2 linked regions of the Methanococcus maripaludis genome follow. The protein of the gene in region 2 binds, or shares a complex with, the protein of the main gene of each other region. Each region holds a gene or a part of one and is shown on either strand. Other genes may lie near its edges. The genes, in order: mcrC and MMJJ_RS05455. A codon is read from its position in the direction of its gene.

Region 1 (12,186 bases), 160 kb from region 2 along the record:
ACACAAACAGAAGTTTTGGCAGGAACATTGGCAAATTCGTTTCCTGCAGTACTCTCACACGTTTTAACGTATTATATTCCTGTAGTAATACCAATTTTAGGGTATACTGGAATAATTTATGTAATTTTAAGGCTTTCGATTGCATTTACAAAAAGTATATTGGGATTATTCATTTTATTAATAATTTCAAGAAAAAATATTGGAAAAATAAAAAGCCGTGGAAGTAAAATAAATAATAAAATTAGTCCTTTTGAAAAGACATTTAAATTTGCAAGAAGATTTGTTCCGATAATGTTTATTTCAATGTTTTTGGTACTTTACTTGTCAAAAATAGGATTTTTCGATGTTTTTTCCACAATTGTAATGCCTGTAACGAATATTTTTAATTTAAATCCAAATACTGGAATTTTGGCAATAACAGAGATAATAAATGTTTCAGCTGCAATGGTGATGGCAGGAACATTCTTAAATGAAGCCTCATTAACTCAAAATGAAGTTTTAATTGGCCTTATATTTGGAAATATTGTGGCATTTTCTACAAGATCGGTAAAACATTCGATTCCACTTCATTTTTCATTATTTGGTTCTAAAATGGGTACAAAAGTAATAATTTTAAATTCAGGAGTTACAATAATTTTAGATATCCTGATAATAGGTTTTTTAATTATGATTTAGGTGTTTTTATGAATTTAGCGGATTTTAAGTATATCGACTCACACTGTCATGTTGAAGATAAATCGCTCAATAAATATCGTGAAGATATCGTAAATAGGGCGTTTGACAAAAAAGTGCAGATGGTAACAAGCGGTACAAATTTAGGTAGCTGCAGGAGAGCAGTTGAATTAAAAGAGAAATATGGAATTTACGTAACTTTAGGATATCACCCTGGAAGAGTTAATGCGGATGATAATGCAATTGAAAAAGTTTATAATTTTATTCAGTCAAAAGAAAAAGAAATTTTAGCAGTTGGGGAAATTGGGCTTGATTTTGATGCAGAAAATATTGAAAGGCAGGAAAATATATTTAAAAAGTTCATAAAACTTGCAGAAGAAGTAAATAAGCCTGTAGTAATTCATGCAAGGGGCATGGAAGAGCGTTCTTACGAGATTTTAAAGAATGACGTGATTTCAATGTATCACTGCTACAGCGGTTCGCTAGAACTTGCAAAAGAACTAATCGAAAACGGTAATTTTATTTCATATTCTACACTGGTATGCTTTTCAGAACACCACAAAAATCTCGTTAAAAATCTAGGTCTCGAAAATGTCGTTGTTGAAACAGATAGTCCCTACCTTTCGCCTATAAAAGGTGAGAAAAACGAGCCAAAAAATGTAATAAAAGTTATTGAAACGATATGGGAATTAAAAAAGGATGAATACGCTTTAGATGAAATCACTAAAATTATATACAATAACACAAAGAGGTTATATCGTATCTGAGGGTGATATGATGGTAAAATTTACTGCAAAATTGATATCGATTATAACCGTGGAAGAAGCACTGAATTCCGAAGTTTCGGGAACTGTTCGTGTTAGGGCTTCTCATGATGATAGGGAACTTGACCCAAATCAAAATGTGGCAATACTTAATATTGAAGGAACTACCAGTTACCAAGCTTACTTTGTAGATCCTGATACTGACATTGAGAAGATAAAGGCAGATCTGGAAAAATACGGTGCAGTATTGAACCACAATTCAGAAGAAATAATTAAAAAATATGTAGAGAGGATGAATAATGAAGGATGCCAAGGGGATTGATAAACAATGGGTAATACTAAACGAACTGGCATCAAAGATTTCTAAAGTTCGGCCACTTCCTGAGGATGTTTATTCAAAACTCAGGATTGCAAACAACATCATTACTTACTATTTACTTGATGAACACGCAGATTTTGAAGTTTTAAGGGATGCTGAAAAAGAAATTTCTAAAATACAAGTAATACTGTTTGGATTAGCTGATCCTGGTACTTCAAAAGAATATCTGATCAAAATGGGTCAGGCATTACGAAATGAAATTAATCTTGAATTCCCACTGAAACAGACTTCATTTAATACTGAAGTTAAACGAAAAAAGGGTTCTGAGACAATAAGAATAACTATGCCAGTAGAAGTTCAAATAGAGGTTCTTGGTGAACTCAGTGAACATAACGGAGTAATATTTGAATTAAGTCAGGATGATGAACAAAAAATCCTTGTAGAAGGGGTAAAAGAGCGAATAACTTCTGCATTAAAAGATTTTTCAGTAATCTGGAAATTTCAGGATAACTAACTTTTTTTATTTTTTTTATATGTTATAACTCATAAATTTAAATTTATAAATATTATTTTCTAAAAATAAAAGAAGAAACAAATTAATTAAATTAATTTGTTTAATGGGTGTTCTGCAACAGGCACTGTTCCCATTTCTTTTGCTGTTTCTGCGATGATCATATCGGTCATTGCAACTGCAGGGAATGCAAGTTCAGCATTGTCGATTGGACCGTATAAAACGTAGTCACCTGACGTCATTGTCTGTACAATGTTTGCACCAATGTCACATACGTGGTGTACGTCTTTTGCGATCTGATCTTTTCCTTCTTCTCTTAATCCTTTTCTGAATTCTCTAAGCCAGTCCCATGCGGAAGGTACGTTGTGAATACCGCTACCTACTGGTAAACCGAGTTTTGCTTTAACTGCGAAAGCAGCTCTAACAGCGTGACCTGCACCGTTACCCATTGGGGTTACTGCAACGTCGATGAGTGGGTATTTAATACCTGCTTTTTCTGCAAGTTCTAACATACCGATGTCTTTTGTTTTACCACCATCGTTTAATACGTTTAACTTACCTCCAACGGATGGGTCCATTGGGTCGAAACATAAAACGATTGAAGCTTCAACATCACTGTTTGTTAAGTTTTCAATTTCTTCGTCTTCTGCAGCAACGTTGATTGAGTTGTAGATACACTGGTTTGCGTATCCTGCTTCTGTAGCTCTGTTTGCAGCAGCCATTCTTGCTTTACCGGATGTTGAGTCGAGTAACATTGGACCCTCCCATACTTCGGAAACAAAATCAATGTAGTTAACTAAAGCTTCTTCAGTACCACCGAAAACTTGCACGAATGCTGAATTTCCTGTGATGTCTTGCATTTCAGCTTGTTTGTTGATTAAAGCTTCAGCAGCTTTTTTATCGAAGATACCTTTTTTAGCATCTTCTACAATTTTGTGTCTTGAATAGAAAATTGTACCTGATAATGCGGTTGGGTATTCTCCTGGTTGTCCACCGAATTTTGCACCAGCGAACTCAATGACCATTTGTTCTTTGTCAAATCTAAACATTATTCCACCTCTGTTTAGGCTCTCTTATTTTATTAAGTCAAATAATGGTAAAACGGTTCCTAGAACATATACAAATATAAATCCTATTGCGAGTCCGTATGCAATACCTACGTCTCTTCCTGCCTTTTTACCGGTTCTCTGGATTATTTCAGCGTTGGTATTTTCAACGGTGTTTTCGATTTCATCGAGTTTTGCTTGAAGTCTTTTGTAGTCTTTTGTTGGTGTGACTACTGTTGGAATTTCAGACATTTACTCACCCCATTAAGAATTTTAAAGCTATTGGGATTGCAACTAATGCGACAGCAAATACTGAACCGTACATTAATCCTGTAACGGTTTCAGTTTGAACACCGGAAGCTAATCCAATGTCTCTTGTCATCAATCCTACTTTGTAATCCAATGCTTCATTTAATGATTTCATTGATTCAATGTCTGGCTCTGCTACAGTAGGGATACCTTCAATCATGAGGCCTCCTTCTTCCTCACCAGCAGCAGCTGCGCCACCTTCTAATTCAATAACCATAGGATCTTCTTCAAATGCTCCTGGGTCTTTTGAGATACAGTTTTTGATTGCATCTGAAATTTTTCCAGTGTCTTCAACATCGATTAAATCAATGCATTCAACGATTTGGCTTTGAAGTCTTCCAACTGGTTCTGTTCCTACATTTTCCATGAAAGGAATAGCTCCTTTAGCTCCGATGATACCACCATCGTCACCAATTCCGTTTTCATATAATGCTTTGATACATTGTCCAGTAATGTGTCCTTGAACTTCTGATCCAGTAATTACCATAAATCTAATGTTCGGGTTTGAAATGTAGTTTGCAACAACTTTTTCAATTCCTAAGTTTTCTGTGTGGCATGGTCCTGAAATAGCTGCACCAGCGTCAATTGCAGCCTGGTCCAAACCGTGGGAACCGAGTGTAACTACTGCAACACAGCTTTCAGGGTTACCCACTACGTATTCACCGTTAGCAACAGGCCATCCTGCTGCGGGGGCTTTTTTATCTGCCATTGTCTGCACCTCCTCCTTAGAGTAATGAGAATATCACAATTGAAAGGAACAATCCTATTGCAATACCTTGGATTTTTCCGTTGTAGTATCCTGAGTTAAATTTAGCAATCATTGCAGCTTCATTCATTTTTTCGGAGACAATTCTCATTCTAGCTTCTAATAACGCCATTTCAGGTGAAGTAGGTTTAATTGAAGTGGATTCTTCACCAGCAGCAGCTGCGCCACCTTCTAATTCAATAACCATAGGATCTTCTTCAAATGCTCCTGGGTCTTTTGAGATACAGTTTTTGATTGCATCTGAAATTTTTCCAGTGTCTTCAACATCGATTAAATCAATGCATTCAACGATTTGGCTTTGAAGTCTTCCAACTGGTTCTGTTCCTACATTTTCCATGAAAGGAATAGCTCCTTTAGCTCCGATGATACCACCATCGTCACCAATTCCGTTTTCATATAATGCTTTGATACATTGTCCAGTAATGTGTCCTTGAACTTCTGATCCAGTAATTACCATAAATCTAATGTTCGGGTTTGAAATGTAGTTTGCAACAACTTTTTCAATTCCTAAGTTTTCTGTGTGGCATGGTCCTGAAATAGCTGCACCAGCGTCAATTGCAGCCTGGTCCAAACCGTGGGAACCGAGTGTAACTACTGCAACACAGCTTTCAGGGTTACCCACTACGTATTCACCGTTAGCAACAGGCCATCCTGCTGCTGGGGCTTTTTTATCTGCCATTGTCTGCACCTCCTATTCAGATTACAACCCTATTAGGCTTAGATTCATTTTAACAGCCAATATAGTTACAAGCACAAGAACTGCCATTGTTACCCAGAAACCAAAGAACATTCCTTGGAACATACCTGCAAGTTTGTAAGTTCCTTCCCTTCCAGCGTATGCTTTCATAGGTGTGTTTCTTGGATCAAGCGAGTTTTCTAATGCTTTTGCGTATTGTGCTAATTTGTTTATTTCGTCTTCAACAGGGTGTAAATCTACAACGAGAATGTCTTTTCTCATTTCGGCTATTAAACCTGAGTCTACGTCCATTACTATGTGAAGTTCAGGACATACTTTGACGATATCCATCTATACCACCTTACTCTTTCTTAGGCAATTCTGGTACATATTTAACTTCGCAAGCGTCACCAAGTGACATTTTTACGAATGATCCGTAAGTGTATAACCAGAAGATTGCAGCTACTACTATTGAAACTATGTCTAATTTTGCAATTGAGAATATCAACCATGCCATCAATCCACATGCAACTGCAAGAGTAATTGTTCTCTTGTGGCTTTCATCTGGGCCGATACATGCGTTGAATGGGTGTAAAATTGACATACCTGCTGCAATAAATGCCAATGCAATAACTCCGTTGTTGATTGCACCATTAATAATTAAATCAGCTGAAAATCCGCCTGCAAATGCAGTACAGAATCCTAAAATTGCTAAAGCACCCATTAATGAGAGTTTAGTCATACTTGAAACGATAATTGGTACTTTCATTCCTACTGGATTTTGTGTTAATTTACCAACAATAAATCCAACAATTACTGCGATTACTGCAGCAAGGATTGGTGTAGCAAGTACTGGGAGTCCAAATGCTGAAGGTATTAAAACACCTGCCAATGCTGAAATTGTACCCATACCTAAACTTACCATTCCAATTGATGGAACACCTGTACCTAATCCGTAAGCGGCTACTCTTCTTGTAGTGTTTGCACCTGCAACACAAGCGCCCGCAGCTAATAACCCACCAATGAGCATAGCTAATGACGGAACAAATTGTGCAACGTACATTCCGATGATTGATAATACAGCGCCGATAGCTAAAACCTGATCTTCAGGAAAAAGCTCTGCTGCGTGTCCTCCACCACCATGTGACATAATTACACCTCAAATATTTTTGAAAACCATGCAGACTTAAAGTCCCATAGCCATTCCAATTAATACTGCTCCTGCGATTAATGAAGAAACAAATGAAGCAATAACTCCGTTTGGCATTTTCTTAAATTTAGGGTCGTGGAATCCTTCGATTGTACCACCAATATTGTATGAAGCTAATACTGCGTTCATGAAGAAGAATCCAACTGCCAATACACCTGCAATAGCTGCAGCAAATCCTAACTGCTGGAGTGCGATGTATGCAAGAGCACCACCAAGACCACCAAGTGCTGCACCAATTGTACCACTTACGAAACAAACGGTTGGAATACCGTGTCCTGTTGTACCTGGTGTAATGTATGGTTTTTGAATATCTCCTGTAATAGGGTCTTTTTCACATTTATCTGCTGCAGGGACGATACCAATACCGTATACATAGATAATCTGACCAATTAACATTGTAAGACCTAACATGATCATTGCACCGACAGCACCAGATAACATGATTAATAACATGTGAACTGGATTAGACAGTGAAACACCTGCTTGTGAAGCCATTGCAGCTGCAGCTAAGAGTCCAGTAAAACCTGCACCTGCTGCTAACTGTGTTGTACCTGTACCTACCCCTGTTGAAGTAGCCATCGCTGCTGGAGCACCACCTACTGGAACGAAGTGAACACTTGCGTTGATAATCGCTCCCGCAATGGTTATTTCCGCAAGAGGTAATATAAAGCTTGTAGCATCCATAATATCACCAATCTTCCTTATTTTAATTAATTTCTGTATGGTCCGTATTTGTTTCTAGCATATACCTCGAGTTTCCTGTTGATAACTGCTGCAACGGCCACTACTAAGAGACCTACTAAAAGTGCGATTGATGTTTTTGTTACTAAGTCTCCACCGATGATGTTACCGAGAATGCTTCTCCAGCCATCGAGGAAGATAATTAAACCAAAGCATAATCCTGTAAGTGGACCACCAAATCTTGAACAGAAGTATGAAGAATCTAAACCATTTCTTACCCCATATTCTGCGTAAATATCGATGTCACCTTGGTTAGCAACAGGGATACCGCCACCGAATGGGTATTTTTGGTATTCTCTTTCAGCACCGTAGTGAACGTCACCAGTTGATGAACCGATAGCACCTACAGTAATACCGAAGATCAATGAAACCAATGGTAATGGGAATGGGTTTCCTAATGCCGTTGTTGCTAAATATGCAGCAAGAGTCATTGTGAAAACAGCTATAAATCCGTGTCCTACGATTGGACCTATGTGTGATGTAAGAACATCCATGTAAACAGGTTGTCCGAACTTTTTGGACTGACCTACAGTTCTTCCAAGGAATGCACTAACTGAGTAAGCACCGTGTACGATTGCAGCAACACCTGCACCCACGATTATCGCTAAAACAACGTTTAATCCTGCGTTTATTAGTGCCCAAGCAATGGTACCTGCAACTGCAACATACAAACCGTATGATACAGGTTCCCCAGATATAGCCTTGTTGAAGTATCTGTGAATATTGCCCATTTGCGGACCTAATTGAACCTGAGAGTTAGGGTTGGACTGTGAACCGACGTCGGATTCCAAGTCTTCAGCACAACCAGAAACAGTCGCAGCTGCTCCTGCTAGGGCCAATGCCCCCAGAGAAATCAATGTTGGATCCATTATTTCACCTCACAATATAAGGGACTGTTAGCTATGCCTTTATTGGCTTTTTAAGCCTAGAGATATATCTATGCCGTTAGCTATTCAGTTATTATCTTGTTATATGATATATATTACTTTGTATTCCGTTTTTCATCGAATAACGTCTAATATTTTCTTTAATTTAATTAAAGTATATTTTAATTAATCTATATTGTTAACGATTATGAAACAATATATAATAAGTATAAAAAAAGGAAGCCAAGTGGCTCCCTTAAATTATAGAATTTATTTAGCAGGTAAGATAACGTCTCTTTCTCCTGCAGCTTCGAATTCTCTTAATGCTCCCCTAGCAATTTCTTTTCTAGGTTTGGAGAAATCGAATACGAGCATTGGGTCAGCGAATGCAACTTTTACCAATGGGTTAAGTGCAAATGCGTCTCCTCTTGCAGAGTGAGCAGCTTGTGCAATACCTGCGTATTCTCCCTGGTGACCTACGTTCATCGCGTAGTTAGGGTAGTTAGGTCCTCTTAATTCAAGAGGTGCAGCTTCGTCGTTTCTGATTGCGAGTGAGTTTGAAGCACCACACTGGTCCTGCAAGTCGTAACCGTAGAATCCGAGTCTGCTGTGGTATTCTTTGTGTAAGATTTGTGATAAGTACCAGCCGTTTACACCAGCGTTTGAGTTTCCTGTTGCCATACATACACCAATACCTGATGCAGCAGCAGCAACTGCAGCTCTTTGTGATCCACCGAAGTGGTCTTCTAATAATGCTGGGTAGTCATCGTACTGTTCTAATGCGTAGAGTGTAACTTCTCCAGCAACATCTTCTACTACATCCATTGTAGCTTTTGTTCCCATTCTACCGTATTTTTTCTCAACGTAGTCGAGTGCGTAGTATGAGAAGTCATCTAAGATATCGTCGGTGTATGATGCGGTAGCGTATTGAGTGAATCCTATACCACCAGACATGTATGCACCGAGCCAGATTTGGTCATATAAAGCAGCACCTGTTGCTACTACTTCTAATGATTGTTCAACTGGGTCTTCTGAAACTCTTGTTGTTTGTACAACATCGGAGAGAATACCGAATCTGATTCCTCCTGGTTCGTTTGGACCTCTTGCTCTTCTTCCTGGTAAAGCATTACCCATCTGAATTACATCAGCGTGTTTTGAAGCGTATGAGAAGTCAGCTGTTGCAGCTTCCCCTGCACAAAGTTTGTATGCGGTAATGAATGACATTCCGATCTGCATTGCAGACCATCTTGAGATTGTACCACCGTCACATACTCTACCTACGAGTGATGGAACTCTTGATACTTGGTATGTTTTTTTACCAATTGCAGCTTTTAATGTTTCAGCTTGTTCTTCAGGGAATAATTTGTTGATGTCGATTAAGAATCTGCTGTCTAATTCGTCAGCTAATTCATCGTCACCGGTGAAGATTCTAGCGTAACAGTCCCATGCAAGGGAAGGGTGAACTTCAACCATGTGTTCCTGAACAACAGCTCCTCCTGGAAGGGAGTGGTTGATTGTGTGCATGTATTCGTTGATTGTTTCAGGAGTTACTTCTACACCCAATCTTTTTTCTAAAACTGAGTGAGCAGTGTCCATACCTACAATAACAGTTCTTCTGATATCGTCCCATAATTGTTGGATAGCAGCGTTGTTTAAGAAGTGTAAATCGTCACCTTCACAGTAGTCGTCAGTGTTTGACAATTTGTAAGGCATTAATTTTCTCTGTCCTAGAGGAACACCAATATCTGGGTTGTAGAGTGGGATTCCTTGTCTTTTTTCAGCTACTATTTTTTCATTAGCTTCAACAAATTCTCTTTTTCTAGCAGATTGTTCCCAACCGCCAAAAGTATAGAATTTTGTGTACTTTTCTTTAGGGTCTTCTTCGAATTTTTCCTTTAAGGCTTTCAAAAATAATCTTTTTTCAGCTTCCATAAGTTCACCTCAATGGTTTAAGAGGTTTTTTTTAATTTAAAATTTAATTATAATCCTTTGAATGTTTCGTTTGTAGGGATGTATCCACCGAGTGTTCTTGCTCTGTGAATTCTTTTTACAACTTCGATAACGTCAGGATCTGCTCTCATTGCAACACCATCGTTTCTGTAGATGGTTGTAATTTCTCTTAATTTTGCTTCAGGGATTGGTTCTCCAACGTCAACAGGTGCATCGAGTGGTTTTCCCACCTGATCTTTTACGTACATAACGTGTCCGGTTTTTTCGTCGAATACACATCTTTGGAGTGCATCAAACATCATACCGTTTTCGTCTAATCTTAATGAGTGTCCGTGTACGGTTGCACCTCTCATACCTGATGTAGCAGGGTCAAAGAGTTCTGTATCCATGAGTATGTTTTTGGAGAATTCTTCAAGGTCACTTTCTCTACATTCAACAACTTGCCTTCCTGAGAGTGTACCTGCGTCTACTCCTCTTAATCTTGACATGTATGATCTTGATCTGTCGTATGGTTGAGCAGGAGCAAAGTACATTGAGTCAGCAAACTGAATGTATCTAACTCTGTGTCCTTCTTTAGCACCGTTTAATGGTTCTACTAAGTCTCTTGCGTAGTCTTCTACGAAGTCCATTTCTTCAAGTGGAGGGTGAACTGTTTTGTAGTCTTCACCAGGTTGTCTGTGTCCCATGATTTTTACAACATCTTCATCAGGGATTTCTCTTAATTTTTCCAATTCATAGTTTGGATTCAAGTGATTTCGTCTGTTTTCAGCAACTTTTGTTGCACCAGGGTAGAACTGAGGCGTGTATGCCATAAGATCACCTTAACCTAAATGTTTTTTTATGCTTTCAATGATTTCATCAATTTTTTTTTGAGGAGCTGATTCTCCTCTTATTACGCCAGTAATAATTTCAACGATTTTACCTTCAGTTTTTGATTCCAAAGGCATTACATTTTTCGTTTTTATTCCAATTGCTGCGAAATCTTCCATATCTACTGGAGTTTGGCAAACAATTATTGTAGGAATATCCACGTATTTTAAGAATAATCTAGCTTTGTAAATTATGTGGCTTTTTACATTTCCAAAATGTATTACACATAATTTATGCCTATTAACTTGTTTAGCTTCTTCGGGTTTAAGTCCAAAAGTGGAACCCAAACTTCCTTGTGGAGCATCTGACGGAATTCCCCCTCCTGCATCTAATACAAGAACGCTGGTCTGAATTCCCGCTTCCCTTATTCCATAGGTAATTTCGCACACGGGTTTTGTAATGTGCCTTCTCCCTGGAGACATTGCAACAACAACCACGTCGTTACGTAGCCCTTCTGCAAATGTTCCTCTTTGTGCAAGTCCGCCTCCTTCACCAAGACCCATAACAGCCCTACAATCAACGATCTGCTCTTTTCTACCTACTGGCATAAAATCACTTACTCGTTTTTTTCGCTCTTTGGGATAATTGTGACAGAAGAATCAAACTTACTTCTGGGGTCAGTTGCACCTAATAATCTTTTGTCGATATCATCAACAGCAGATTCCCCGTATTTTATGAAATCCGATACTGTAGGGTCGTTCCTTAAGAATTTACCCTTTGTTAACCGGTATCCAAATGGGAAAAGATCCTTACAGATTTCTTCGATTTTTTCAATTTCGCTTTCATCATCCAGTAAAACCCATAACCTTCCAACTTGAAGCATGAGTTCTACAGGGACTCCCTTAACAGTAATTTCCCTTTTTTCCGAGTGATTTACAGGAGTTCCTTTAGCTGGACCATATCCAACTTTATTGGGAAGAGATTCTCCATGTATGACTACTCTTTGAACTTTACTCAATGAATAAGCGCGGTTCAGGAATTTTTCGGTAGTTTCTGCTTTTAAATACCTATGTGGGAAGACTTCTAATTCAATCATCGTTTATTACCTTAAAACTGGTCTTTAATGCTTAAAGCTCCTTCAATTACGTATTTCATTGGTTCTCTGAATTCATCAAATGCTGAGTATACTGAACCAACTAATCCTGAAGTGTGTTCAGGTGAGAACATTTGTGTACCTGCATCTGCACACATTGCTGCACATACTGGAGGAATTGCGAATCCTTTGGAGTGTCTGGTTACAACGTGGTTACCGTTAAAGATACCAGGTCCACCACCACCGTAGATTGAGTGTGAGAAGAATGAGAATCCTACTGCAGTACCCATTGATCTACCGTAGTCAACACCAGGTAAACCAGTTTCGTACTCTAAAATATCGTTGAAGTATAAAATAACTGAAGCAACGTTCTGTGCTGCTCTTGCTGCACCACAGCTTACTGCAACTGCTGCAACTAATCCTGCTGCTGCGTATGCATTCCATTTGTTTACG
Region 2 (17,559 bases):
TCATCGATGTTGCAGCAAATTCGAGAAATAACGACTTACACCTTGAAAGAATGATTCTCGAAGGAAATGTAGTTTTATTGAATAAAAAAAGGCAGTCAATTTATAATTTCGAAAAAATAAGGTTAAAAATTAAAAATTACGTAGATATGGTTCGAAATGCACAAATGCACAAAGAAATAAAGGATTTACTCGTGAAAAAATCAGAAGAAGCATTTGACGGAATTAAGATAGACTACAACATCGAAAGCGGAATTAAAGTAATTACTAAAGAATACTCTGGAGAAATTCCTGAAGACTGGCATCCGCCATGCATGAGAGAAATTTTAAACGATATTTTGTCAGGGGGATCTCCATCGCACTATGCAAGGCGTAGTTTTGTTGTTTATAGATTTGTATCCCAATTTGATCCTAATTTAAGGCCGATCGAAGAAGGAACGATTACAAATAGAAGTGCACAGGATATCGCAACAGAAGAGCAAATTGAACGTTTTTTAGATGAAATAATAAATATTTTTAAATCTGTTGGGGATTTTGATGTTGAAAAAACTAAATACTACATAAGTCATAATATTGGGTACAAAGTTGCAAACCACATAACGCACTGCGAGTACTGCAAAAACTGGCGTGATGATGGTGGAAAAGGTCTTGGATATTACTGCAGGCCTGATTCAACCTGTTCAAGGAAAGATATAATTCATCCTCTCGATTACTTATGCCACAACATTAACAGACATGTAAAAAAATCAGAATAACCGTGAAATTATGATAAACGACTTTTTAAACATTCAGGTACTTTTAGCTCCTGAAAGCTATTCGAGACTTCAAAATCTTGACAGCAATGATTTTTCAGATTTATTTAATAAAATAAAAGAATTTAAAAGCAAAAAAGACGATTTTATTCTTCTTGATTCGCATTTTTTAAACATATTTTTGGGAACTAATTTAAAAAATATTTTTGAAGAATACGGAAAATTCGATTTTTTAGCATACTACACATCAAACGAAGTGGCATCTGAAGAAAAAATTTTAGAAAAAGATGATTTTGAGCCAATTGGTGAAGTTAAACTTGAAAATGAAGAAATTTTTAAGCCTAAAATGGAAAATAAGGCTTACGATTTAGATTTTGAGGATATTGAAGAAGAGGAGCCGGAACTTGATGAAATACATAAAAAATTAGAAGAAGAGCGAAAAGAAAGACTTTTAGAAATAAGATCTATTCGAGAAAGCGTTAATAACAAGATAAACTACTACGCAAAAGATATCGAAGCACAAATACACGTTTACGATGAATATGATGTTACAGGAAAATCAACATGTGAAGGAACACTAGATGACTTTGTAAAATATTTTAAGGATAGGTGTAGTACTCTAAGAAAAATAATTGAATTGAAAAATCAAAAGAAAGCATACCCTTTAAACCAGCTTTTTAGGCGAAAAAAAGAAAATGAAGTGTTTATTGCAGGGATCGTTTCAGATGTGAATTCCACCAAAAACGGACACAAAATGGTTGAATTAGAAGATGAAAACGGAACTTTTAGGGTACTTTTGATGAAAGATAAAATGGAAAAAGGAGACCTTCCCTCAGACGTTCTTTTAGATGAAGTTATCGGTTTTGAAGGAACTATAAACGATAAGGGAGACTTGATGTTTGTAGATCGGGCATTTAGGCCAGATATTACTCCAAAACCCACAAAAACAACCGACGAAAAGATATACACTGCATTTTTGTCAGATGTTCACGTAGGAAGCCGTGAATTTTTAAATAAGGTCTTCGCAAAATTTATCCGGTTTTTAAATGGCGAAGTAAATAACGGTTTAGAAGAAAAAATAGTAAGCAGATTAAAATACATTTCAATTGCAGGGGATTTAGTAGATGGTGTTGGAATTTACCCTGGTCAAGAGTACGATCTTTATGATGTAGATATAATTTCACAGTATGCTGAAGTTGCAGCTTATTTAGAGCAGGTTCCAGAACATATAAAATTTATAATCTGTCCTGGTAACCACGATGCGTTAAGACCTGCGGAACCGCAGCCTACATTTGATGAATCGATAACGAGCCTATTTCCAAAAGAAAATGTTACATTTGTTGGAAACCCTGGTGTAGTAAATATGCATGGCCTTGATTTGTTGATGTATCACGGCAGAAGTTTTGATGACATTATCGGCCAGATTTCATCAGCCCAGTATACAAATCCTCCTTCAATCATGACTGAACTTTTAAAAAGAAGGCATTTATGCCCGACTTATGGTGGAAGATGTCCGATAGCTCCAGAACACGTTGATTATCTTGCAATACATACCGAACCTGATATTTTCCACACTGGACACATCCACATCAACGGGTATGATAATTATCATGGGGTAAGGATGATAAACAGTGGTACATTTCAGGAACAGACTGATTTCCAGAAAAGAATGGGTATCAAGCCTACACCTGGAATTATTCCGATACAGGATTTATCAAAAAGAGAACAACACATGATTGAATGGAATCAGGGAAAAATCGAAATAAATTAATTTTTATTTTATTTTATTTTATTTTATTTTATTTTATTTTATTTTTTAGACAGCATTTTTAATTTATCAAGTCCTGCCTTTTTAATTGCTTTTTTCATTTCTACAACAGCTTGCGGGTCTTTTTCAGTCAGGGTTCCAGTTACAATTACGTCTGCACCGCTCATGACTTTTTCATAAGCTACTTCGGGAGTTCTTATTCCTCCGCCGACAATAATGTTTATTCCACTTAATTTTTTGGAAATTCCAACCATTTCATTGCTTACAGGGTATTCTGCACCGCTTCCTGCTTCAAGATATGCCCATCTCATTCCAAAGTATGATGCTGAAAGACTGTAAAGTCCTGCAATTTCTGGTTTTTTCTGCGGAATTTCATTTACTTCCCCGACAAATCCAACAGCAGTCCTGCTTATTGGTTCAATTCCAAGATATGCCATAGGAAGTGTTTCAAGTCCGTATTTTTTAATTGTAAGGGCGCCCAGAGTTGGTGCGGTCATGTTCCAGTACGTGTTTTTCGAGTTCATGAGGCTCATAAAAAATACCGCATCTGCTTCTTTTGTGACGCCATCAACATTTCCAGGGAATAATATTATTGGAAGTCCTGTGATTTCCTTAATGTCTTTTGTAACTTCATCGAGGTTTATTATTCCGATACTTCCCCCGATAATTATCGCATCAGCATAATCTTTGACGTGATTTGCAATTTCCCGATAGTTCTTTTCATCAGGGTCTATAAGTACGAAGTAAGCTGCACCTTCTTCTTCGATAATTTTATTCAGTTTAGACTCAATTTCTCCAAGTTTTATCTGCATCATGGGCCCTCTATAACTCTTAATTATAATCATATCGGTTATGATTTTTCATTTATTTAATAATTTAGGTAATTTTGGGCTTTTTTGTTCAAGTTAATTGGGCAGATTTTTCCAATAATATTATAAAAAACGAAAATTATCACAAATAGGTTTATATCTGCAAAAGAAGTACCTAAATAGTCCTCAAATGGACAGTTAGATACGGTGAAAATATGGAACAAATAATAATGGTAACTTTGGGAGCTTATGCGGCATTTTTGGCTATAATGTCACACGTGGCTTACAAAATTTACCTTAAAAGATTTATAAAACTTTAAAAATCGATAACAATCATTTTCTTGTTTATTATTTTTTTTAAATTAAAAAATTAAAAATAAAAATTATTTTTCTATAATTGTTTCTTTAATTGCCATTCCAAAGTGCCGCGCATTTTCATCGGGTTTTATCAATACTTTGGTTCCAACTTTTAAATCAACAACTGAAACTGGTTTTCCATCTTCTCCAACTAAACGGATAGTTTCTGCGTTTTGGAGGATTGTTCTTAAATTTTCCCCGTTGTATTCTGCTTCAACAAGGAATAACGGTCTTTTTTCGATTTTTACGCGTCCGATAATGGCTTCTCTCGTTTCACCGTTTTTACTAACGACTAAAACTTTATCGCCTGCTTTTAAATCGCTTAAATATTTAGTTTTGTTTTCAGGGCACAAGATATAGGCATGAACAGGTCCGGCATTTACCCTAAATGGTCGTGTAGCGACATACGGGTTTTCAACAGTTTCTGAATGAACTAAAAACATCCCTCGGGAGTAGGATCCAATTAACATTCCTTCTCCCATTTCCATCATGGAACATGTGTCAATACAGACTCGGTCCCCACTTCCAACAGGTTCAATTTTTGTAACTGTTGCGTATTCGAGTTTTACGCTTTCAGAGTTCATTCTTTCAATTAATTTTGAGAAGTCTTTTACTTCGTTAATACCTTTTGGAATTAAAACTACGCCGTCAACTCCTTTTTCTAAAATTTCGTATGCAGCTTCCGCGTCTTTTACGTTTGTTACAACTGAAACGATTTTTATTTCTTCGCTGAATAAATCTGCAATGATGTTTTCAAGAGGAATAATTGTCCAGTCGCTTCCTTCTAAAACAATGTAATCGACAAAATCGAGTTTGCTTACGTCTGTAGCGTAGACTTCATCTTCTTTGGTGTTTATTACAACGTAAACACCGGTTTCTTTTCCGGAGAGTTTTGCAGATTTTAAAATCTCTAAATCTTCCCCTTTATTAATTAAAACGATATCTGCATCGAGATTATCAGAAACAATTTTTATATTTCCAAGTTCTCTTACAGAACTTATTTCTTCCTTTTCTGCAATGATTCCTGGAATTGAACTCTCAAGAGCATCTTTTACCGATTCCATTCTCTCTTCAAGGTCATTTCCTGTTGTTTTTATCCATCCAAATTTCATATATTCACCATGCCTATATTTTGAACCAAATATGCCGAATTGATTCTTGAATTGATATGTATTTAATCTATATATTTTTATTTATAATTAATTAACATATTTACTTAAAAGAAACTGTGTGGTCACGATGCTCTCGAAGATTTGTAAAAACTGCGCTTATGTTATGGATTATTTTTTATCAAAAGAATGGTTCCAAGTACTGATAATTGCAGCAATTTCTGCATTACTCGCTTATTATTCCCTATTTTATTTTGCATGGGGTACTGGTTTTGATGAAAATTTAAGGTATATTTTAAGCACGCTGCCACAAACACAAGGGGCGATTGTTGGAATTGTTGCATCGATTTCAATTGTTGCAATCCAGATGGTAAGCCAGCAGTATTCAACGAGAATTACGCATCTTTTACTTAACAAGACGTTTTGGGGATTTATAATAGCTTATATCGTTTCTATGAGTTACGAAGTTTTGATACTCGGGTTTATGCCAACAGCAAGAATTCCGGTATTTATTGGAGGATACGAGATATCATATCATATTTTAATTGGTATTTTGTTCTTTTTTGTCTATTTTGACTTTTTGATACTTTTACCCTACATGAAGAACACGATTAATGGGTTAAAGCCCGAAAATGTTATAGATGCTTTAATAAATTCCATTTCAAAAGACGAAATAAAAAATTACCGTTCACTGGATTCAGAAAACAAAGATTACAAATCTGCAAGGAATATTCCAAAAAACACACTGAGAACAGTTTACTATATAATTGGAAAAAGTTTAAAATCTGATCACTACATGACTGCAAGAAACGGGATAATCCTTCTTGGTGCAAATTACTCAGTTTTAGCGAAAAAAGGTAAATTTAAAAATAAAAAATTTTTTGAAAGCTACATAGACAACCTTAAAAATTTGGGACTGACTGCATACGGGACTTCATTTTCAATCTCAAGGGAAGCAATAATTTCACTTGAAAAAATTTCGAAATTTGAACTAAATAGAAATTATGACTTATCTTTAAGGGCGCTAAACGGAATTAAAAAAATCGGACTTTTGTATGCTCAAGAATACGAATTAAAGATAGACAAATCAGACGAAAAAGAGTTAATCCATATTGTGTTTGAAAAACTTGGAAATATCATAAAATTCATACTTTCAAAGCCTAAACACAACGAAAAAATAATATCAAAACAGGTAACGTTCAAAATTATGATGTTTTCCGAAATTTTAAAAATTTTTGAACTAATTTTGGATAAATTAAATTCAAGGGACATATTAAAAAATGAAGCTGCTGGAACTTTAATTTTGGATGCACTGAATAATTTTTCAAAACCCGTTATTGAATTTATAAAAACAAATGAAAATACAGAATTTGTATCTGAAATTGTCTGCAATCTTTCAAAAACACTGAAAAATTTCGTAAAATTAATTTCCAAAGCAAATGAAGAAAATGAAAGTTTAAACGAGTATTTAATAGAAATAGTGAAAATATACGGAATAATTTTAGATTTGATATGCGAAAAAACGATTGAAAAAACAATAGATACGATTTTATTAGATATTTCAGAAATTTGGAAGATTTCAAACGGGAAATTTGAACAAATCTTTGGAATTGGCGATATTGTTGAAAATATAGATAATTCTGAAAAAATAAAATGTGCAGACAGTTTAAGAGAACAACTAATAGAAAAAATTTCAAAACAAGACAATAATTAAAATTTTATAGCACCATAGAAAAATACTATTAAAAAATAAAAGCGTGAAAAAATCGAAAAAGTTTTAAATTCAATAGCGGAAATGGAAGATAACGACTGGAAATTGTTAAAAATAATTGAAATTTCAATGAAAAATCACGAATGGGTACCTATTCAAGATTTAAGGCGAAAAACGGGATTTCATGAAAAAGAAATAGTTTTCAGGCTTGGAAGATTGAATAAATTTAAGTTTACCAACAAGTCTAATTACGGATACAGGCTTTCCCACTGGGGGTATGATGCATTAGCGATGAATGCATTTATAAAAAAGGAATTAATTGCAGGAATTGGTGGAAAAGTTGGGGTTGGAAAAGAAGGCGATGTTTATCACGTTCTGCTCACGAATCACCGTGAAGCTGTTTTGAAATTCCACCAGCTTGGAAGAACATGTTTCTCAATGGGAAAAAGATACCGAGAGTACCTTGCAAATAAAAGGCATATCAGCTGGCTTTACGCTTCAAGGCTCACCGCTGCAAGAGAATTTGAAGTTTTAAACATGCTTTTTCCAGTTGTAAAAGTTCCTGAACCAATTGAACAGAACCGGCACGCAATAATAATGGGAAAACTACACGGGGAAGAATTAAAGCGTGTTAATCTTCCTGAAATAAATGTGGATCCCGAAGAATTTTTCTGGAAGTTAATGGCAGAAGTTAAAAAAACATACGATTTAGGAATTATTCACGGGGATTTAAGTGAATTTAATATATTGATTGATTCGGAAGGCGATTTTGTAATTATCGACTGGCCTCAAGCAATCGAAGTCGGAAAAAAAGGAAAATTGGATAAATTACCATTTGAAGAAGTAGAATACGATGAAGAATTTTATCTAAAAAGGGATATTGAAAATCTGCTCCGGTACTTTAAAAAGTACGGAATCGATAAAGACATGGATAAGTTATATAATTATGTTATTGGAGATATAAATAGCGAAAATATTTAATGGATTTTTCAATAATTTACGGATTTTTCGGTGATTTCATGACAAAAGTTAACTTCATGCAGGGAAACATGGCATGCGTTGAAGGTGCAATAAAAGCAGGATGTAAATTTTTTGGAGGGTATCCAATTACCCCTTCAACTGAGATTGCAGAAGGAATGGCAAAAAGACTTCCAAAGATTGGCGGGTTTTATTCACAAATGGAGGATGAAATTGCAAGTATCGCATCAATAATCGGTGCAAGCTGGGCAGGTACAAAGTCAATGACAGCAACAAGTGGCCCGGGAATGAGTTTAATGCTTGAAAATATCGGCTACGCTTACATGACTGAAACACCTTGCGTTTTAGTAAATGTCCAAAGAGGTGGCCCTTCAACAGGACAGCCAACTGCAGCAGCTCAAGGAGACATGATGCAGGTAAGGTGGGGAAGTCACGGGGACTATGAACCGATAGCACTCTGTCCTTCATCAGTTCAGGAAATGTATGATTTTACAATACTTGCTTTTAATTATGCAGAAAAATACAGAATACCTGTTTTTGTTATGGCAGATGAGATTTTAGGACACATGAGAGAAAAAGTAGTTTTACACGATGATATTGAAATATTAAACCGTGAAAAACCGGAAGAAAAACCATGTACCAAACCATATCCGTTTGGCAAAGAAGTTCCACCAATGCCCACATTTGGTGAAGGATATAATATCCACGTAACAGGATTAACTCATGGGGAAAATGGGTACCCTGACGTTTCAGCAGAAACACACGATAAACTGGTTAGAAGAATCTGCAACAAAATTTTGGAAAATAAAGATGACATTGTATTATACGAAGGAAAGTATATGGACAGTGAAACAATGTTTATCTGCTACGGAACTCCTTCAAGAACTGTAAAACACACGGTTGAAACTCTAAGGGAACAAGGACAAGATGTTGGATACATCAGGTTAAAAACTGTATTTCCATTTCCTGATAAATTGATAGCAGGATTAAAAGCCTCAAAAATTATCGTTCCAGAAATGAATTTAGGGCAGATTTCTGGAGAAGTTATGAAATATGCAAAATGCGAAGTAGTTGGTTGTGGAAAAATCGGTGGAGAACTACACAGGCCCGAAGACTTAAAAGAATTAATTTAAAAATTTTAAAAAAGTTATTTTATTTTTTTAGTACTTTATTTTAAAGAATTTAAAACCGCATTTATTACGTATTCATCAGAAATTCGTTCTGCATCTTTTGAACAGAAATCTATTCTTATGTTTTTACTTGCACCAGGCATACCTGCCGCAGTGATTGTAACTATTCCGTAATTTTCAAGCAATTTTAGTGCAGTTTCAATTAATTTTTCTTCTGATGGATTTTTTATTATAAATCCGGTTGGAGTTTTTTTATACTCAACTTTTTCAGTTTCAAGTACTGATAAATCAACTTTTTCTGCACGTTCAAATGCATTTTTTAAATTATTTAGATCAAAACTTTCAAGAGCAGTTACAACTGCGGCCATTATTGGGGCCTGCGCTTCAAGTCCAAATTTTAAACCTTCAGAATATATCTGGTCAACTAAGTTTTTATTCCCTGCAAGAAGGCCTGCTCTTGGGCCTTCCATTAATTTGTCCATGCTGGTTACAACTAAATCTGCACCCATTTCAAGAGCTGGTGATTCTCCGTACAATTGTCTCAAGCGTGCTCCTGAAGCATCATCAAAAAATACTGGAGAATTTTTAGATTTTGCGTAAGCTATTATTTTTCCTGCAATTTCTTCAGAAACTACTTTGTGATCCATGGTAGCTCCAGTTATTACCGTAAATGAATTTTCATCAATTTTTGAGAGAATTTCTTCTAAAGAATCACTTTCAAAGTATTCCATTCCAAATATTTTGCAACTCCGTGGAATTGAGGGGTGTGCAGGTTTTTCAGGAACATAATGCACCAGTTTTTCGAAAGACTTTGAAATGGTCATTATTGTGGACAATATTGCCGAAGAAGTCCTGTTAAAACATACTGCATTATGAATTTTGGAATTTCCTGATAAATGGCTTAAACCAGCATTATTTAGTTTTTCTGAAAATATTGCTGGCCCAACATATGTTTCTATTAATTTTAGGTTTTCTTCACAGATTTCAAATCCGCCACAAAGACCCGTTAAATCATAAATACTGTTTCTTCCAGTATTTTGTATTTTTTTTCTTATTATTTCTCTTGCTGTATTTACCCGGTTTAATTCCAAAAGACTATCCATAACTGCACCTTGATACGTAAATTATACTAATTAACCTGCCCCTGAACATCCGCATCCGTTTTCAGCGGCTTCAAGATCAATATCTTCATTAGTTATTCTTTCGATTAATTCTTCTTCCGATTCTTTTTTTTCGATTTTTCTTCTTTCAACAAGTTCAAGAAGTTCGGGTCTGTAATATATGTCATTTTCTAAAAGAACCCATTCTTCATCATTTTTTGGTTCAATTGCTTTGACGGTTCCATGAGTTCCTGTGTTAATATATCTTACATAGGAACCGATTTCTATGAGTTTACCATTGCGGTCAAGAGTCATAGAATCACCTCAATTCTAATATCTCATAGTGTACAATATATACTATCGTTTCAAACCTAAAAACATTACACTATCCATATCACTTGCATATTATGCAATTGAAGTGAACATCTGATTGAAATACTCAGGTGCGATGTAAGCCTACAATCTAGGTGAAACCTAGATAGCAACCAAATGTCATTTCCTTTAATGTAAAATGACGTACTCCACGAGAGGGTGGCGTAAAATTCTTTTACGCTACTAATTCCGGTTGATCCCGCCGGAGGCCACTGCTATTGGGATTCGACTAAGCCATGCGAGTCTATGGTTTCGGCCATGGCGGACGGCTCATTAACACGTGGTTAACATACCCTCAGGTGGGGGATAACCTTGGGAAACTGAGGATAATACCCCATAGAAAAAGCAGTCTGGAACGATTCTTTTTCGAAAGCATATGCGCCTGAGGATTGGACTGCGCTCGATTAGGTAGTTGGTGGGGTAATGGCCCACCAAGCCTACGATCGGTACGGGCCTTGAGAGAGGAAGCCCGGAGATGGGGACTGAGACACGGCCCCAGGCCCTACGGGGCGCAGCAGGCGCGAAACCTCCGCAATGCACGAAAGTGCGACGGGGGGATCCCAAGTGCTCATGCACAGCATGGGCTTTTATCAAGTGTAAACAGCTTGAGGAATAAGGGCTGGGCAAGTTCGGTGCCAGCAGCCGCGGTAACACCGACGGCCCGAGTGGTGGCCACTTTTATTGGGCCTAAAGCGTCCGTAGCCGGTCCAGTAAGTCCTTGTTTAAATCCTGCGGCTTAACCGCAGGACTGGCAGGGATACTGCTGGACTTGGGACCGGGAGAGGACAAGGGTACTTCAGGGGTAGCGGTGAAATGTGTTGATCCTTGAAGGACCACCTATGGCGAAGGCACTTGTCTGGAACGGGTCCGACGGTGAGGGACGAAAGCCAGGGGCGCGAACCGGATTAGATACCCGGGTAGTCCTGGCCGTAAACTTTGCGAACTAGGTGTTAGGTGGGCCCCGTGCCCATCTAGTGCCGAAGGGAAGCCGTTAAGTTCGCCGCCTGGGGAGTACGGTCGCAAGACTGAAACTTAAAGGAATTGGCGGGGGAGCACCACAACGGGTGGAGCCTGCGGTTTAATTGGATTCAACGCCGGGCATCTCACCAGGAGCGACAGCATGATGACGGCCAGGTTGACGACCTTGCCTGAAGCGCTGAGAGGTGGTGCATGGCCATCGTCAGCTCGTACCGCGAGGCGTCCTGTTAAGTCAGGTAACGAGCGAGACCCGTGCCCTATGTTGCTACTTTTTCCTCAGGGAGAAAGGCACTCATAGGGGACCGCTGGCGCTAAGTCAGAGGAAGGAGCGGGCAACGATAGGTCCGCATGCCCCGAATCTCCTGGGCTACACGCGGGCTACAATGGCTAGGACAATGGGCCGCAACCCTGAAAAGGGACGCAAATCTCCTAAACCTAGTCGTAGTTCGGATCGTGGGCTGTAACTCGCCCACGTGAAGCTGGAATCCGTAGTAATCGCAGTTCATAATACTGCGGTGAATGTGTCCCTGCTCCTTGCACACACCGCCCGTCACACCACCCGAGTTGGGTTGAAGTGAGGCCTTGGCCTTTGGCTAGGGTCGAACTTGGGCTCAGCGAGGGGGGTGAAGTCGTAACAAGGTAGCCGTAGGGGAACCTGCGGCTGGATCACCTCCTAAAAAAAGAACAATGGTTGCTACTAGGCACTAAAAGATTGTAGGCTATTAGTTGCTCAGTCCACAATACCGAGTATTATGGACCGAGGACCGGATTTTTAGTGAAGGTCGTGCATAAGCCTCCGTATCTGGTGTTATCCAGATGCCTAGATTTATCTATTACCCTATCTGGGGAATGGCTTGGCTTGGAACGCCGATGAAGGACGTGGTAAGCTGCGATAAGCTCAGGCGAGACGCATACAGTCATTGAACCTGAGATTTCCGAATGGGACTTCCTACTTTGTAATCCGTTAAGGATTGGGAACGCGGGGGATTGAAGCATCTTAGTACCCGCAGGAAGAGAAATCAATAGAGATTCCGTTATTAGAGGCGATTGAACGCGGATCAGAGCAAACTGAATCCCTTCGGGGAGATGTGGTGTTATAGGGCCTTCTTTTCGCCTGTTGAGAAAAGCTGAAGTTGACTGGAACGTCACACTATAGAGGGTGAAAGTCCCGTAAGCGTAATCGATTCAGGTTTGAAGTGTCCCTGAGTACCGTGCGTTGGATATCGCGCGGGAATTTGGGAGGCATCAACTTCCAACTCTAAATACGTTCCAAGACCGATAGTGTACTAGTACCGCGAGGGAAAGCTGAAAAGCACCTTTAATCGGGTGTGAAAAGAGCCTGAAACCAGATAGGTATGGTATGACACGGCCCCAAAGGCAACTATACTGAAGGAAACCGTCGCAAGACGGCTGTACGAAGTATAGAGCCAGGGTTGTGTCGTCCGTTTCGAAAAACGGGCCGGGGAGTATATTGTTGTGGCGAGCTTAAGATCTTCACGATCGTAGGCGTAGGGAAACCAACAAGTCCGCAAAATCTTGAGGGACGGGGTCTTAAGGGCCCGGAGTCACAGCAATATGACCCGAAACCGGGCGATCTAGGCCGGGGCAAGGTGAAGTCCCTCAACTGAGGGATGGAGGCCTGCAGAGTTGTTGCCGTTCGAAGCACTCTTCTGACCTCGGTCTAGGGGTGAAAGGCCAATCGAGCCCGGAGATAGCTGGTTCCCTCCGAAGTGACTCTCAGGTCAGCCGGAGTTTAGATAGTCGGCAAGGTAGAGCACTGATAAGGTGGTTAGGGGAAGAAATTCCTCGCTGTTTTGTCAAACTCCGAACTTGTCGTCGTCGCATGCTCCGAGTGAGGGCATACGGGTAAGCTGTATGTCCGAGACGGGAATAACCGAGACTTGGGTTAAGGCCCCTAAGTGCCGATTAAGTGTGAACACGAAGGGCGTCCTTGGTCTAAGACAGCAGGGAGGTTGGCTTAGAAGCAGCCATCCTTTAACGAGTGCGTAACAGCTCACCTGTCGAGATCAAGGGCCCCGAAAATGGACGGGGCTAAATCGGCCGCCGAGACCCAAGGGCACCGAAAGGTGATCCTGTAGGGGGGCGTTCTGCGAGGGCAGAAGTTCGGCTGTGAAGTCGAGTGGACCTCGTAGAAATGAAGATCCCGGTAGTAGTAACAGCATAAGTGGGGTGAGAATCCCCACCGCCGAAGGGGCAAGGGTTCCACAGCAATGTTTTTCAGCTGTGGGTAAGCCGGTCCTAACTCTCGAGTTAACTTCTTTGAGAGGAAAGGGAAACAGGTTAATATTCCTGTGCCATCTAAATACGCGTGGCAACACTAGGTTAGTTTCCGACGCTTCTGGGTAGGCTGAGTGTTCTTGTCTGGGCATTCAAGCTTATAAGTCCGGGGAGAGTTGTAATAACGAGAACCGGATGAAAGAGTGATGAGCTCTCCGTTAGGAGGGTTCGGCCGATCTCTGGAGCCCGTGAAAAGGGAACTAACAAGGATTTTAGATGTCCGTACCCAGAACCGACACTGGTGCCCCTAGGTGAGTATCCTAAGGCGTAGCGGATGAATCTAGTCGAGGGAAGTCGGCAAATTGGCTCCGTAACTTCGGGAGAAGGAGTGCCAGTGATCTTGTTTATATATGGGATCGCTGGTCGCAGTGACCAGGGAGGTCCGACTGTTTAATACAAACATAGGTCTTAGCGAGCCTGAAAAGGTGTGTACTAAGGCCGACGCCTGCCCAGTGCTGGTACGTGAACCCCGGTTTCAACCGGGCGAAGCGCCAGTAAACGGCGGGGGTAACTATAACCCTCTTAAGGTAGCGAAATTCCTTGTCGGGCAAGTTCCGACCTGCATGAATGGCGTAACGAGACCTCCACTGTCCCCGACTAGAATCCGGTGAACCTACCATTCCGGCGCAAAGGCCGGAGACTTCCAGTGGGAAGCGAAGACCCCGTGGAGCTTTACTGCAGCCTGTCGTTGGGGCATGGTTGTGAGTGTACAGTGTAGGTGGGAGCCATCGAAACCTTTTCGCCAGGAAAGGTGGAGGCGACCCTGGGACACCACCCTCTCATGACCATGTTCCTTACCCTTTTAGGGGACACCGGTAGGTGGGCAGTTTGGCTGGGGCGGTACCCTCCTAAAAATGCATCAGGAGGGCCCAAAGGTTGGCTCAAGCGGGTCAGGACTCCGCTGTTGAGTGTAAGGGCAAAAGCCAGCCTGACTTTGTTGCCAACAAAACGCAACGAAGAGGCGAAAGCCGGGCCTAACGAACCCCTGTGCCTCACTGATGGGGGCCAGGGATGACAAAAAAGCTACCCCGGGGATAACAGAGTTGTCGCGGGCAAGAGCCCATATCGACCCCGCGGCTTGCTACCTCGATGTCGGTTTTTCCCATCCTGGGTCTGCAGCAGGACCCAAGGGTGGGGCTGTTCGCCCATTAAAGGGGATCATGAGCTGGGTTTAGACCGTCGTGAGACAGGTTGGTTGCTATCTGCTGGATGTGTTGGCTGTCTGAGGGAAAGGTGGCTCTAGTACGAGAGGAACGGGCCGTCGGCGCCTCTAGTCGATCGGTTGTCTGACAAGGCATTGCCGAGCAGCCACGCGCCAAGAGATAAGAGCTGAAAGCATCTAAGCTCGAAATTCATCCTGAAAATAGACAGCCGTTTCCTTCGGGAACGAGAACATCTGTAGAAGACAGGTTTGATAGGCTAGGGGTGTACGCATCAAGGTTTTCCGAGATGTTCAGCCCGCTAGTACTAATAGTTCAAGAGATAAATTGGCATCTGGACACTTAAAGATACGGGGGCAATAGATGCACTTTTAATTTAAACTTTGATATAACGGTCATAGCGGAGGAGTTACATCCGATCCCATCCCGATCTCGGAAATTAAGCCCTCCTGCGATTCATTAAGTACTGCCATCTGGTGGGAACAATGTGACGCTGTTAGTCACTTTTTATTTTAGGCATATTAATTTGTATATTTAGATTAAAGGATATTTTATTGGATTTCCCTTTTTAAATTAATTTTTTTTATATACTATCGTTTCAAACCTAAAAACATTACACTATCCATATCACTTGCATATTATGCAATTGAAGTGAACATCTGATTGAAATACTCAGGTGCGATGTAAGCCTACAATCTAGGTGAAACCTAGATAGCAACCAAATGTCATTTCCTTTAATGTAAAATGACGTACTCCACGAGAGGGTGGCGTAAAATTCTTTTACGCTACTAATTCCGGTTGATCCCGCCGGAGGCCACTGCTATTGGGATTCGACTAAGCCATGCGAGTCTATGGTTTCGGCCATGGCGGACGGCTCATTAACACGTGGTTAACATACCCTCAGGTGGGGGATAACCTTGGGAAACTGAGGATAATACCCCATAGAAAAAGCAGTCTGGAACGATTCTTTTTCGAAAGCATATGCGCCTGAGGATTGGACTGCGCTCGATTAGGTAGTTGGTGGGGTAATGGCCCACCAAGCCTACGATCGGTACGGGCCTTGAGAGAGGAAGCCCGGAGATGGGGACTGAGACACGGCCCCAGGCCCTACGGGGCGCAGCAGGCGCGAAACCTCCGCAATGCACGAAAGTGCGACGGGGGGATCCCAAGTGCTCATGCACAGCATGGGCTTTTATCAAGTGTAAACAGCTTGAGGAATAAGGGCTGGGCAAGTTCGGTGCCAGCAGCCGCGGTAACACCGACGGCCCGAGTGGTGGCCACTTTTATTGGGCCTAAAGCGTCCGTAGCCGGTCCAGTAAGTCCTTGTTTAAATCCTGCGGCTTAACCGCAGGACTGGCAGGGATACTGCTGGACTTGGGACCGGGAGAGGACAAGGGTACTTCAGGGGTAGCGGTGAAATGTGTTGATCCTTGAAGGACCACCTATGGCGAAGGCACTTGTCTGGAACGGGTCCGACGGTGAGGGACGAAAGCCAGGGGCGCGAACCGGATTAGATACCCGGGTAGTCCTGGCCGTAAACTTTGCGAACTAGGTGTTAGGTGGGCCCCGTGCCCATCTAGTGCCGAAGGGAAGCCGTTAAGTTCGCCGCCTGGGGAGTACGGTCGCAAGACTGAAACTTAAAGGAATTGGCGGGGGAGCACCACAACGGGTGGAGCCTGCGGTTTAATTGGATTCAACGCCGGGCATCTCACCAGGAGCGACAGCATGATGACGGCCAGGTTGACGACCTTGCCTGAAGCGCTGAGAGGTGGTGCATGGCCATCGTCAGCTCGTACCGCGAGGCGTCCTGTTAAGTCAGGTAACGAGCGAGACCCGTGCCCTATGTTGCTACTTTTTCCTCAGGGAGAAAGGCACTCATAGGGGACCGCTGGCGCTAAGTCAGAGGAAGGAGCGGGCAACGATAGGTCCGCATGCCCCGAATCTCCTGGGCTACACGCGGGCTACAATGGCTAGGACAATGGGCCGCAACCCTGAAAAGGGACGCAAATCTCCTAAACCTAGTCGTAGTTCGGATCGTGGGCTGTAACTCGCCCACGTGAAGCTGGAATCCGTAGTAATCGCAGTTCATAATACTGCGGTGAATGTGTCCCTGCTCCTTGCACACACCGCCCGTCACACCACCCGAGTTGGGTTGAAGTGAGGCCTTGGCCTTTGGCTAGGGTCGAACTTGGGCTCAGCGAGGGGGGTGAAGTCGTAACAAGGTAGCCGTAGGGGAACCTGCGGCTGGATCACCTCCTAAAAAAAGAACAATGGTTGCTACTAGGCACTAAAAGATTGTAGGCTATTAGTTGCTCAGTCCACAATACCGAGTATTATGGACCGAGGACCGGATTTTTAGTGAAGGTCGTGCATAAGCCTCCGTATCTGGTGTTATCCAGATGCCTAGATTTATCTATTACCCTATCTGGGGAATGGCTTGGCTTGGAACGCCGATGAAGGACGTGGTAAGCTGCGATAAGCTCAGGCGAGACGCATACAGTCATTGAACCTGAGATTTCCGAATGGGACTTCCTACTTTGTAATCCGTTAAGGATTGGGAACGCGGGGGATTGAAGCATCTTAGTACCCGCAGGAAGAGAAATCAATAGAGATTCCGTTATTAGAGGCGATTGAACGCGGATCAGAGCAAACTGAATCCCTTCGGGGAGATGTGGTGTTATAGGGCCTTCTTTTCGCCTGTTGAGAAAAGCTGAAGTTGACTGGAACGTCACACTATAGAGGGTGAAAGTCCCGTAAGCGTAATCGATTCAGGTTTGAAGTGTCCCTGAGTACCGTGCGTTGGATATCGCGCGGGAATTTGGGAGGCATCAACTTCCAACTCTAAATACGTTCCAAGACCGATAGTGTACTAGTACCGCGAGGGAAAGCTGAAAAGCACCTTTAATCGGGTGTGAAAAGAGCCTGAAACCAGATAGGTATGGTATGACACGGCCCCAAAGGCAACTATACTGAAGGAAACCGTCGCAAGACGGCTGTACGAAGTATAGAGCCAGGGTTGTGTCGTCCGTTTCGAAAAACG

Evidence for each region.
Region 1: the proteins of MMJJ_RS05455 (region 2) and mcrC are in contact, whole or in part, in a cryo-EM structure (PDB 8S7X), measured with the Methanococcus maripaludis proteins. Residues at the interface, in WP_011169945.1 of Methanococcus maripaludis: Tyr18 (codon at 9,975), Asn20 (codon at 9,969), Thr21 (codon at 9,966), Thr23 (codon at 9,960), Glu31 (codon at 9,936), Lys33 (codon at 9,930), Trp38 (codon at 9,915), Leu40 (codon at 9,909), Asp44 (codon at 9,897), Ile45 (codon at 9,894), Tyr46 (codon at 9,891), Tyr47 (codon at 9,888), Arg48 (codon at 9,885), Leu51 (codon at 9,876); in WP_011171501.1 of Methanococcus maripaludis: Asp143 (codon at 10,822), Met144 (codon at 10,819), Glu145 (codon at 10,816), Ala148 (codon at 10,807), Ala149 (codon at 10,804), Thr154 (codon at 10,789), Lys155 (codon at 10,786), Asn156 (codon at 10,783), Val157 (codon at 10,780), Met158 (codon at 10,777), Pro159 (codon at 10,774), Leu160 (codon at 10,771).

The regions. Positions count from the first base shown.
Region 1 is NZ_CP026606.1:1,165,770-1,177,955, forward strand. What follows is about bases 9,451-12,186. They hold mcrC (methyl-coenzyme M reductase I operon protein C), read right to left. Parts: upstream 11,249-12,186; coding sequence 10,652-11,248; downstream 9,451-10,651. Other genes in these bases: mcrA (coenzyme-B sulfoethylthiotransferase subunit alpha), read right to left, coding at 9,451-9,812; mcrG (coenzyme-B sulfoethylthiotransferase subunit gamma), read right to left, coding at 9,860-10,642; mcrD (methyl-coenzyme M reductase operon protein D), read right to left, coding at 11,257-11,736; mcrB (coenzyme-B sulfoethylthiotransferase subunit beta), read right to left, coding at 11,748-12,186. In the rest of the region: MMJJ_RS06280 (nucleoside recognition domain-containing protein), read left to right, coding at 1-675; MMJJ_RS06285 (TatD family hydrolase), read left to right, coding at 684-1,439; MMJJ_RS06290 (DUF749 domain-containing protein), read left to right, coding at 1,450-1,758; MMJJ_RS06295 (DUF2096 family protein), read left to right, coding at 1,736-2,269; mtrH (tetrahydromethanopterin S-methyltransferase subunit H), read right to left, coding at 2,356-3,315; tetrahydromethanopterin S-methyltransferase subunit MtrG, read right to left, coding at 3,340-3,564; mtrA (tetrahydromethanopterin S-methyltransferase subunit A), read right to left, coding at 3,569-4,330; mtrA (tetrahydromethanopterin S-methyltransferase subunit A), read right to left, coding at 4,347-5,066; MMJJ_RS06320 (tetrahydromethanopterin S-methyltransferase subunit B), read right to left, coding at 5,088-5,414; tetrahydromethanopterin S-methyltransferase subunit MtrC, read right to left, coding at 5,425-6,213; mtrD (tetrahydromethanopterin S-methyltransferase subunit D), read right to left, coding at 6,250-6,957; mtrE (tetrahydromethanopterin S-methyltransferase subunit E), read right to left, coding at 6,984-7,883; more of mcrA, read right to left, coding at 8,151-9,450.
Region 2 is NZ_CP026606.1:1,005,547-1,023,105, forward strand. The notes cover bases 8,386-11,111. They hold MMJJ_RS05455 (DUF2098 domain-containing protein), read right to left. Parts: upstream 10,027-11,111; coding sequence 9,745-10,026; downstream 8,386-9,744. Other genes in these bases: MMJJ_RS05445 (2-oxoacid:acceptor oxidoreductase subunit alpha), read left to right, coding at 8,386-8,614; MMJJ_RS05450 (TIGR03576 family pyridoxal phosphate-dependent enzyme), read right to left, coding at 8,650-9,714. In the rest of the region: MMJJ_RS05415 (hypothetical protein), read left to right, coding at 1-752; MMJJ_RS05420 (DNA-directed DNA polymerase II small subunit), read left to right, coding at 763-2,520; MMJJ_RS05425 (phosphoglycerol geranylgeranyltransferase), read right to left, coding at 2,559-3,329; MMJJ_RS05430 (3-dehydroquinate synthase II), read right to left, coding at 3,710-4,795; MMJJ_RS05435 (DUF2254 family protein), read left to right, coding at 4,923-6,506; MMJJ_RS05440 (RIO1 family regulatory kinase/ATPase domain-containing protein), read left to right, coding at 6,588-7,484; more of MMJJ_RS05445, read left to right, coding at 7,523-8,385.